2 regions of the Defluviitalea raffinosedens genome follow, and region 1 is predicted to be linked to the other one. Evidence: riboswitches for the same ligand, from Rfam matches in the RefSeq annotation. Region 1 holds a riboswitch; the other holds the start of a gene.

Evidence for each region. Region 1 has a riboswitch for cobalamin ahead of JOD07_RS01450 (ABC transporter substrate-binding protein). Riboswitches for the same ligand answer to the same signal wherever they lie in the genome.
Region 2: another riboswitch for cobalamin. It lies ahead of JOD07_RS07210 (cobyric acid synthase); the one in region 1 lies ahead of JOD07_RS01450 (ABC transporter substrate-binding protein).

The regions. Positions count from the first base shown of each region.
Region 1 covers NZ_JAFBEP010000001.1:286,743-291,061, reverse strand. Annotated here, with positions in the region: gene JOD07_RS01460 (rubrerythrin family protein) at 1-213, shown strand, start outside; gene JOD07_RS01455 (methyl-accepting chemotaxis protein) at 441-2,219, shown strand; cobalamin riboswitch at 2,225-2,416, shown strand; gene JOD07_RS01450 (ABC transporter substrate-binding protein) at 2,570-3,433, shown strand; gene JOD07_RS01445 (FecCD family ABC transporter permease) at 3,442-4,319, shown strand, end outside.
Region 2 covers NZ_JAFBEP010000007.1:57,325-61,643, reverse strand. Annotated here, with positions in the region: gene cobT (nicotinate-nucleotide--dimethylbenzimidazole phosphoribosyltransferase) at 1-805, opposite strand, end outside; gene JOD07_RS07210 (cobyric acid synthase) at 774-2,282, opposite strand; cobalamin riboswitch at 2,447-2,641, opposite strand; gene JOD07_RS07205 (DUF4183 domain-containing protein) at 2,891-3,259, shown strand; gene JOD07_RS07200 (DUF4183 domain-containing protein) at 3,383-4,319, shown strand, end outside.

The DNA of each region.
Region 1 (4,319 bases):
GGCGCAAAACGTTCCTTCCACTATGCATTGGAGGCTGAAAAAATTCATGCGAAAATGTTTAAAGAAGCGCAAGAAAGTGCGAAGTCGGGGAAAGATTATGACTTTGAAGCGGTTTACATATGTCCTGTTTGCGGTTATACGGTTCTGGATGAATCGCCGGACGTATGTCCAGTCTGTGGAGCTAAAAAGGAAATATTTAAAGAATTTAAATAGCTAAGGGCTGTTGGTAAAAACCAACAGCTTTTTTAGTACTTTCAGTGTATTGTAAATAAAAAATGGAAGTGATATAAAAATAAAGAAATAAGGAGGAAAAGGAAGCTATACGCATTAATGTCGATAATTGTATGCAAAAATTGTCGAATTATAAACTTGACCAAAAATTGAACTGGGTTTAAGATTAAAATAAGGCAACATATATAAAATTGAAGGGGCGGATTCTAATGAAGAAGATAGAAAATAAAATCATACTCCTGTCATTGTTGAATACTTTCGTACTGGTTGTACTATTAGGTACCATATCCATTTCATTGGTCTTATATACACAAACAACATCGTTAAATGCAATGGAAAAAAGCATGAGAGAAAGCTTTGATCACTTGATTTCGACTCAGGTGCAAAGTGCTGTCAGTGTGATTGAACAATATGGGAAAAAAGTAGAGAAAGGCGAGATGACTTTAGAAGAGGCTAAAAAAGCTGCTGCCGATATCGTTAGAGATATGCGTTATGGCGAAGATGGGTATTTTTGGATTGACACATATGAGGGAGTTAATGTAGTATTATATGGAAGTGCAACAGAAGGTACCAATCGCTATGAGCAGAAAGACAGTAACGGCAAGTATCTTATTAAAGAGATTATCAAAAACGGAATGCAGGAGGGTGGTGGTTTTTCAGACTACCACTTCCCAAAAGAGGGACAGACAGAACCACTACCTAAGCGTAGTTATTCATTATCTTATAAACCTTTTGAATGGGTTGTTGGAACAGGAAATTATACGGATGATATTGATGCAGTAATCAATACTAAGAAAATAGAAATGAGGAAGCAAATAAACAGGCAAATTATGTTATTTGGCTTTATGGCTCTTTTGGTTGGAGTTCTATTTGTTATTATATCCATCATAGTAGGTAAAAAAATATCAAAACCTATTAAAGAATCTTCTAAGATCATCGAACAGATTTCCCAGGGGGATTTATCTGTCGATATGCCAGCCAAATATCAGAAATATAAGGATGAAATCGGTCTCATTTCAAGATCTTTGCAGCAAATGATCAAGACTTTAAGAAGCATGGTGAATGATATTGTAACTGAATCCAATAAATCTATGAAGGCAGTTATAGTGGTTAATGAAAATGTTGATGCTCTGAAAGATCAGATAGATGAGGTAGCATCTACAACAGAAGAAATTTCTGCAGGGATGGAAGAAACGGCGGCATCTTCCGAGGAAATGAATGCCACTGCTTCAGAATTTGAAAATGCTGCACACTCCATTGCTCAAAAGGCACAGGATGGAGCAAAAACTGTCGAAGAAATTCAAGAAAGGGCAAACAGATTAAAAGAAAGAGTTTTAACATCTCAAAATAATGCAATGAAGATTCTTGAAGAAGCAAAATCTGCCCTTGAAAAAGCAATTGAAGAATCGAAATCGGTAGAACAGATCACAGCTTTATCTAATATAATCCTTGAAATTACTTCTCAAACGAATCTTTTGGCCTTAAATGCGGCTATCGAGGCAGCCAGAGCAGGGGAAGCCGGTAAAGGCTTTGCGGTGGTTGCGAATGAAATCGGAAAACTGGCTGAAAACTCAGGAGCTACAGCAAAAGAAATTCAAGAAATAATCAAGACAGTCCAAAGTTCAGTAAATAATCTCTCATCTACTTCGAATAAATTGATGGAATTTGTTTCTTCGGATGTAAAAGAAGATTATGGATTAATGCTGGAAGCAACAGATCAATACCAAAAAGATGCTGAAAATGTAAGTGCGATCATTACAGATTTTAGTGTTACATCTGAGAAATTACTGATTTCTATACAGAATATGATAAAAGCTATTGAGGAAGTAGCTTCTGCAACCAATGAAGGAGCCGCCGGAATAACCAGTGTGGCTGAGAATACGGCAGTCATTGCAGATAAAGTTAGTACAATAGCAGAGCAAACAGAAGAGGTGAAGTCAGGAAAAGAAAAACTTATGGAAGCTGTGGAAAGATTTAAACTTCAATAATAAAAAACTGAATAATTCATTTAGGTGCCTTATAAGATGAAACTTATAAGGTGAAAAGGGAATACGGTTAGAATCCGTAGCAGCCCCCGCTACTGTAATTGATGACGAGTCTTTAAAAGCCACTCTAAGTATTTAGGGGAAGGCAAAGACGAGGATGAATCATGAGCCAGGAGACCTGCCTAAATGAGAGCATTAATAAGCTTTCGGAGGGAAAGCCTATTAGAGTCAATTAACTATTTTGCTTTTATGCTATAGTTATAAATTCTAGTGGCAGTACGTCTATGATGTACTGCCTTTTTAATAGATAAAATTTTTAATGGATTAAAGCTGAAAGGAAAGGATAAAGCAATATGAAAAGAATCTTAAAGACATTACATATTTTTATGATCATAGCCCTTTTAGGCACTATGGCTGGATGTAGTGGTGTTAAGAACACCCAAATAAGTGAGGAGCCAAAAAGAATCGTTTCTGTAGCTCCCAGTATTACAGAACTCATTTATGCTTTAGGCAAAGGAGAAAACCTTGTGGGAAGGACCGACTACTGTGATTATCCGGAAGAAACAAAAGAGGTTCCAAGCATAGGGTCCTTAATTGATCCCAGTGTAGAAAAAATTGTTGAGTTAAACCCGGATATCGTTATTGCCACTGCCAATTTTAAAGAAGAAACCTATAAAAAACTAGAAGACTTAGGCATAGAGGTGGTTGTGCTCTATGAAGCTATTGACTTAGAGGGAGCTTATGATTCTATAGCTAGATTGGGGCAAATCCTTAATGCAGAAGATGAAGCCAATCGAGTTATTACAGAGATTAAAGATAAGATTGAAGAGGTTCAGGAAAAGGTTAAAGATGCCCCAAGGCCGAAAGTATATTATGTTGCCGGCTTTGGTAAAAATGGAGATTACACTGCCACTGGAGATACCTTTATAGGTCAGCTTCTGGAGATAGCCGGAGGGGATAATATTGCAAAAGATGCAACAGGATGGCAGTATAGTCTTGAGAAAATAATAGAAAACGATCCAGATATCATATTGATCTCCCAAAATTATGGACTAAAAGAGCAGTTTGTAGAAACTGCCGGCTACAAGGAGCTGTCAGCTGTAAAGGGCGATAAGGTGATTGAAATAGACGATAATCTTATTGCAAGGCAAGGCCCAAGACTTGGGGAAGGTGTAGAAAGCCTGGCAAAGATCATGCATCCAGATTTATTTGAATAGGTGAGATGATGAGACTAAAAAGAAAAACACTATTTTTTGTATTGCTCGTTTTATATTGTATACTGGCGATCGGGGCCATTTCGGTGGGAGCAGCCAATATAAAGCCCTGTGAGGTATTCATGGAAATCCTTAAGTATATACCTATTATTGGCAAGCATATCGATACAGTACCCTCTGATACAAATTTTCTTATTGTTTTTATGGTACGCATGCCCAGAATTATTATGGCAAGTATAGTTGGGATGGGATTGGCAGTAGTAGGGACCTCTTTTCAGTCCCTATTTAAAAATCCTATGGCAGACCCTTACGTGCTTGGAATATCAGGAGGGGCTGCCCTGGGAGCGGCGCTGGCAATTACTGTTCATTTGCCGGCTGCTCCATTTGCCTTTATAGGAGCGGTAACTACGACCATCATGGTATATCTTATTGTACAGGTCAGATCAAAAACAGCTACGATCTATTTACTTCTGGTGGGAAGTGCCATAGGTTTTTTGACATCGGCTTTAATATCCATCATAATGGTGTTTAATCAGGAACATGCCAGCAGGATTATATTTTGGATGATGGGAAGTTTCAATGCTTCAAGCTGGGAGAATATTTATATAACAGCTCCGGTTGTATTTGTCGGCACAATGATTATTTCTTTTTTATATAGAGATCTCAATTTAATGCTTGTTGGTGAGGAAACGGCTAAAAGTTTAGGTGTAGAAACAGAAAAGCTAAAAAAAGGCGTCATTATCATTGCATCCATGATGATTGCTGTTTGTGTTTCTTTTTCCGGAATCATCGGATTTGTAGGCTTTTTGGTGCCTCATATGGCAAGAATCATTGTTGGTCCCAATAATAAAGTTTTGATTCCTTTTTCGGCTTTGGGAGGCGCGATTTT
Region 2 (4,319 bases), on a different contig from region 1:
CATGATAAAGTGCACCACCAATACACACCCCTGTTAGCCCGGCAATGTCCAGTCCTCCTACAGTTGCCAAAACTTTTAATGGATCCGCATGATACAAACCGTATTTCTCAATAGCTTCTTTAATTACTTGTTGCTTACGAAGGAATCCTGTATCGCTTAATCCAGCTCCTCTGCCTGTAACTTCACTTACCTCACACTGAAGCAATGCAGCAGCAACAGCAGCACTGGTGGTCGTATTGCCCATGCCCAGTTCTCCTGTACCAAGCATTTTGTATCCAGCTTCTTTACAGGAATATACCATCTCTACGCCTGCAGCAATTGCCCTTAATGCTTCCTCTTCTGTCATGGCAGGTTCCTTTACGAAATTGCGGGTTCCACATCTTATTTTTTTATTCTTAAGGCCCGGAATGGGGTCTTTCGCATTGATGCCAAGATCCACCGGGATAGTATCTGCGCCTATACTGTCTGCCATTCTTCCTACTGATGACTGTTTTTTTGCCATCAACCCGGCTACCCCAACGGTTACCTCCTGACCAGACAGGGTGACACCCTCTTCCACTATTCCATTATCTGCACACATGATCACAACAGCCTTTTTATCTATATTGATTTGCTCAGTACCTAGTATTGCTCCAATCTGTGCCGTGAGGGTCTCAAACCTTCCCATACTGTCAATGGGTTTCGCAACGGCATCCCAGTTTTTCAATACTTTTTTTCTAACCTCTTCATCAGGTGGTGTAATAACAATTTGTTCCAGAATTTCTCTTGTTAAACTATTCCAAATAGGCTTCTCCAAGGATTTCATAAATTACCTCCATATCTAAGTATTTTCTTAATGTTTCTGCTAACTTGTCATACTGTTTTTCTTTGAATATTTGATAATTCTCAAAGATTCCATCCTCTATTTTGATACCTTTCTTATTAGCCAAAGCCTGTACGATTCCATGGGCTATATTGCTTTGATCAAACAATCCATGGATATAAGAACCATATACATTTTTATTATTGGCAGAGAACACCACATTATTTCCTATTCTGCTACTGTAAATGTCTTCTGACACGTCACATGCTTCGTGATATACAGTTTGTCCCATATGAATTTCGTATCCTTTAAAAGGACATCTCGATATTCCGCTGAAAATTCCATCCAGCTCGTCTATTACCCCTTCCACCTGACAACGTTTCTTCTTTTTCTGCAGTACGGTAGCTACCGGCAATAATTCCATTCCTCGAATGCAGCCACCTTCTTCCATGGCATGAGGGTCATCAATCCGGCATCCTAACATCTGATATCCTCCACATATGCCAAACACTGGAATATCTTCTGCAAGTTTTTTTATGGCTGCTTCCAGCCCGTTCTGCCGCATCCATTTTAAATCCCCCATAGTGTTTTTGCTCCCCGGAAGGAAAATCAAATCAGGATGTCCCAGTTCGCGGACAGAAGTAACATAGCGTACAGTAACTTCGGGAATCTGCTCAAATATATTAAAATCTGTGAAATTGGAGATTCGGGGATAGCGAATAACAACAATATCTATTAATCCTCCTAGCTTTTTATTAAATCTCTCCGTTAAGCTATCCTCATCTTCCAAAGCCAGTTCCATATAGGGTACAACACCTATTACCGGTACCTTCCCCTTTTCTTCCAGCATTTTGATCCCAGGATCTAATATGGACTTATCTCCACGGAACTTATTGATGATTAATCCTTTTACTCTTTCCTTTTCTTCTTTTGCAAGCAGCATCAGCGTTCCCATTAACTGTGCAAATACGCCTCCCCTGTCAATGTCTCCCACCAAAAGTACAGGGGCGTCTACCATCCGGGCCATGCCCATATTGACGATGTCATCCTGTTTTAAGTTGATTTCTGCCGGACTCCCTGCGCCTTCTATCACAATAATGTCTGCAAACTCTTCAAGCTTACGAAAAGCTTTTTTGATTTCAGGAATCAATTCCTTTTTATAGGCAAAATACTCTTTTGCACTCATATTCCTAAGGACTTCACCATTCACAATGACTTGAGAACCTGTATGATTCGTGGGCTTTAGTAAAATAGGATTCATGCAGACCATCGGTGTAATGCCTGCAGCTTCCGCCTGCATAACCTGAGCCCGTCCCATTTCCAGTCCTTCTCTTGTAATAAACGAATTGAGCGCCATATTCTGTGATTTGAAAGGAGCTACACGATAGCCATCCTGTTTAAAAATTCTGCACAAACCTGCTACCAAAAGACTTTTCCCTGCATTGGACATAGTTCCCTGTACCATTATTACCTTTGCCATAGTTCTCCTAGCCTTTCTCACTAAACTAAAAAAACCCTTTCCAGCTACTGGTAAAGGGTTTGCACGCGAAATCACTTGCCGGATACTATATTTCTTCATAATGAAATATCATCCTGCAAATCATACCCGTACAATGACCAGTTACTCGTGGCCTAAAACAAACGTTTCTGTACGACAATCAGGCAGGTCTCCCGACTTAAAGATCATCGCATCGGCCATCTTCCCAGTTTCCCAGTGATATATCGGCTTAGCTCCCTAATTACGGTGACGAGTTCGTACAGGATTTGCACCTGTTTCCCTTTTCACCGAAGCCAACCACATTGCATGGTTGCTTCGACACCTGATTGCTCCATATTTAATTACATTTAATGTAACATATCTCTGCAAACGATTCAATCTTTTTATTTTAATCTACTTTTATGTTATGTAAAATCCTGACTAAAACAGCTGTTTATTCCCTTATCAATCATCTTCTCTATATCTTTTCTCCGTAAAAACAGAATATCATCATCGTAAAAATTTTATAAAAGAAGTGGTCAACCTGTCACCATTCTTCTTATTTCGACATAAGATATAGTGTAATGATAAAGATCAGAGGAGGTGAATGAATGGCTACTTTATTTAAACTCGTTATTTCTGCAGAAACAACTACAAACGTTTCAACAAACCCAGATGTAGAAAGATATTTTTACTCAGTAGATCCTGCCCATCGTGTTGGATCTACCTTAGAAATTCCAGCAACCGCTTTTGTAGATGATACAGATACTCCAGTAACTACAATCACTGAAGCTATAGCGGGAAATGGTTACTACTTGTTATTCATCAATGGCGTATTACAACAATCAGATTTATACACCATTTCAGATACACAAGTAGTCATCACAGATGCAGCTAGTATACCTGATGGTGCAGTGATTACTTTAGTAGTAACCAACTTTGTTCCAGATGCAGACTCCACCACTACAATAATAACTTAAAACTTAATAGGAATAAAAGGATGGGCCATCCGGCACATCCTTTTATTCTAAATGTAACTTCAAACATTATGTATGAATAAGATATAGAAAATTGTTCAAATTAACTAATTGGGAGTGAGGGTGATGTGGTTTACAAACTTATCAAAAATAGACTGCCACCTGACAGATAAACACGGAAATATACTAAATCCATACAATCCCATGGCAATTAGTTATTCCGATGTAACCCGTTTTCTCAAAACCAGAAGTAAACGGATTCGATTGCCTTCTGGAAAATATGTACGTGCCAATCAATTTGTAGTGTACATTCAAGGATATATTTCCCTTTTTGTAGAGGACAACCTTATTTCAAATCCAATACCATTCAGAATATATAAAAGTTTTTATCTGTGTGTGCCAAAAAGAACAGATTTATCTTTTAAAACATGCTACTTTAATTGTGGTACCAAGGTTATAAGTAATGAAAATGATTTGCTAAATCTAAGTATTAAAATAAATATTGGTTCAATGGCTCAGCCAAAAACTCAGCCCAAAACTTTCTGCCAACGCTATTTTACAACAGAAATCAATATTACATACAGAGAAAGTCTCCTCAGAACTGAAGTATACCAATACAATACTTTATATGAGGAAGATAAAAAAGAATATACGAATGAAGATGAAATACCCGAATATGGGAATAGAGGTATCCTGGATCCAGAAATGGTTTCTTTCTTTAATTTATATATTAACGGTGTTGTACAACCAAGGGAGAATTATGATATTGAACAAGGAAAGCTTACTTTAAATATCATTGATGCTCCTGTAGAAAATGCTCCTATACTCATCAGGTTTGTTACGTTCAGAGATTCAAGTGGCGACATATACCCTGCAGAAATATATTACTATAATACAATTTCTGATGGCATAAAAAATGAATATATAGATGAAGACAAAATTGGTGATACAGGAATTATCGATCCTGAAGAAGTATCTTTCGTAAATTTATATGTCAATGGCGTATTGCAGCCGGAAGTAAACTATACAGTACAAAAAGGACTGCTCTCTTTTCAAACTTCAG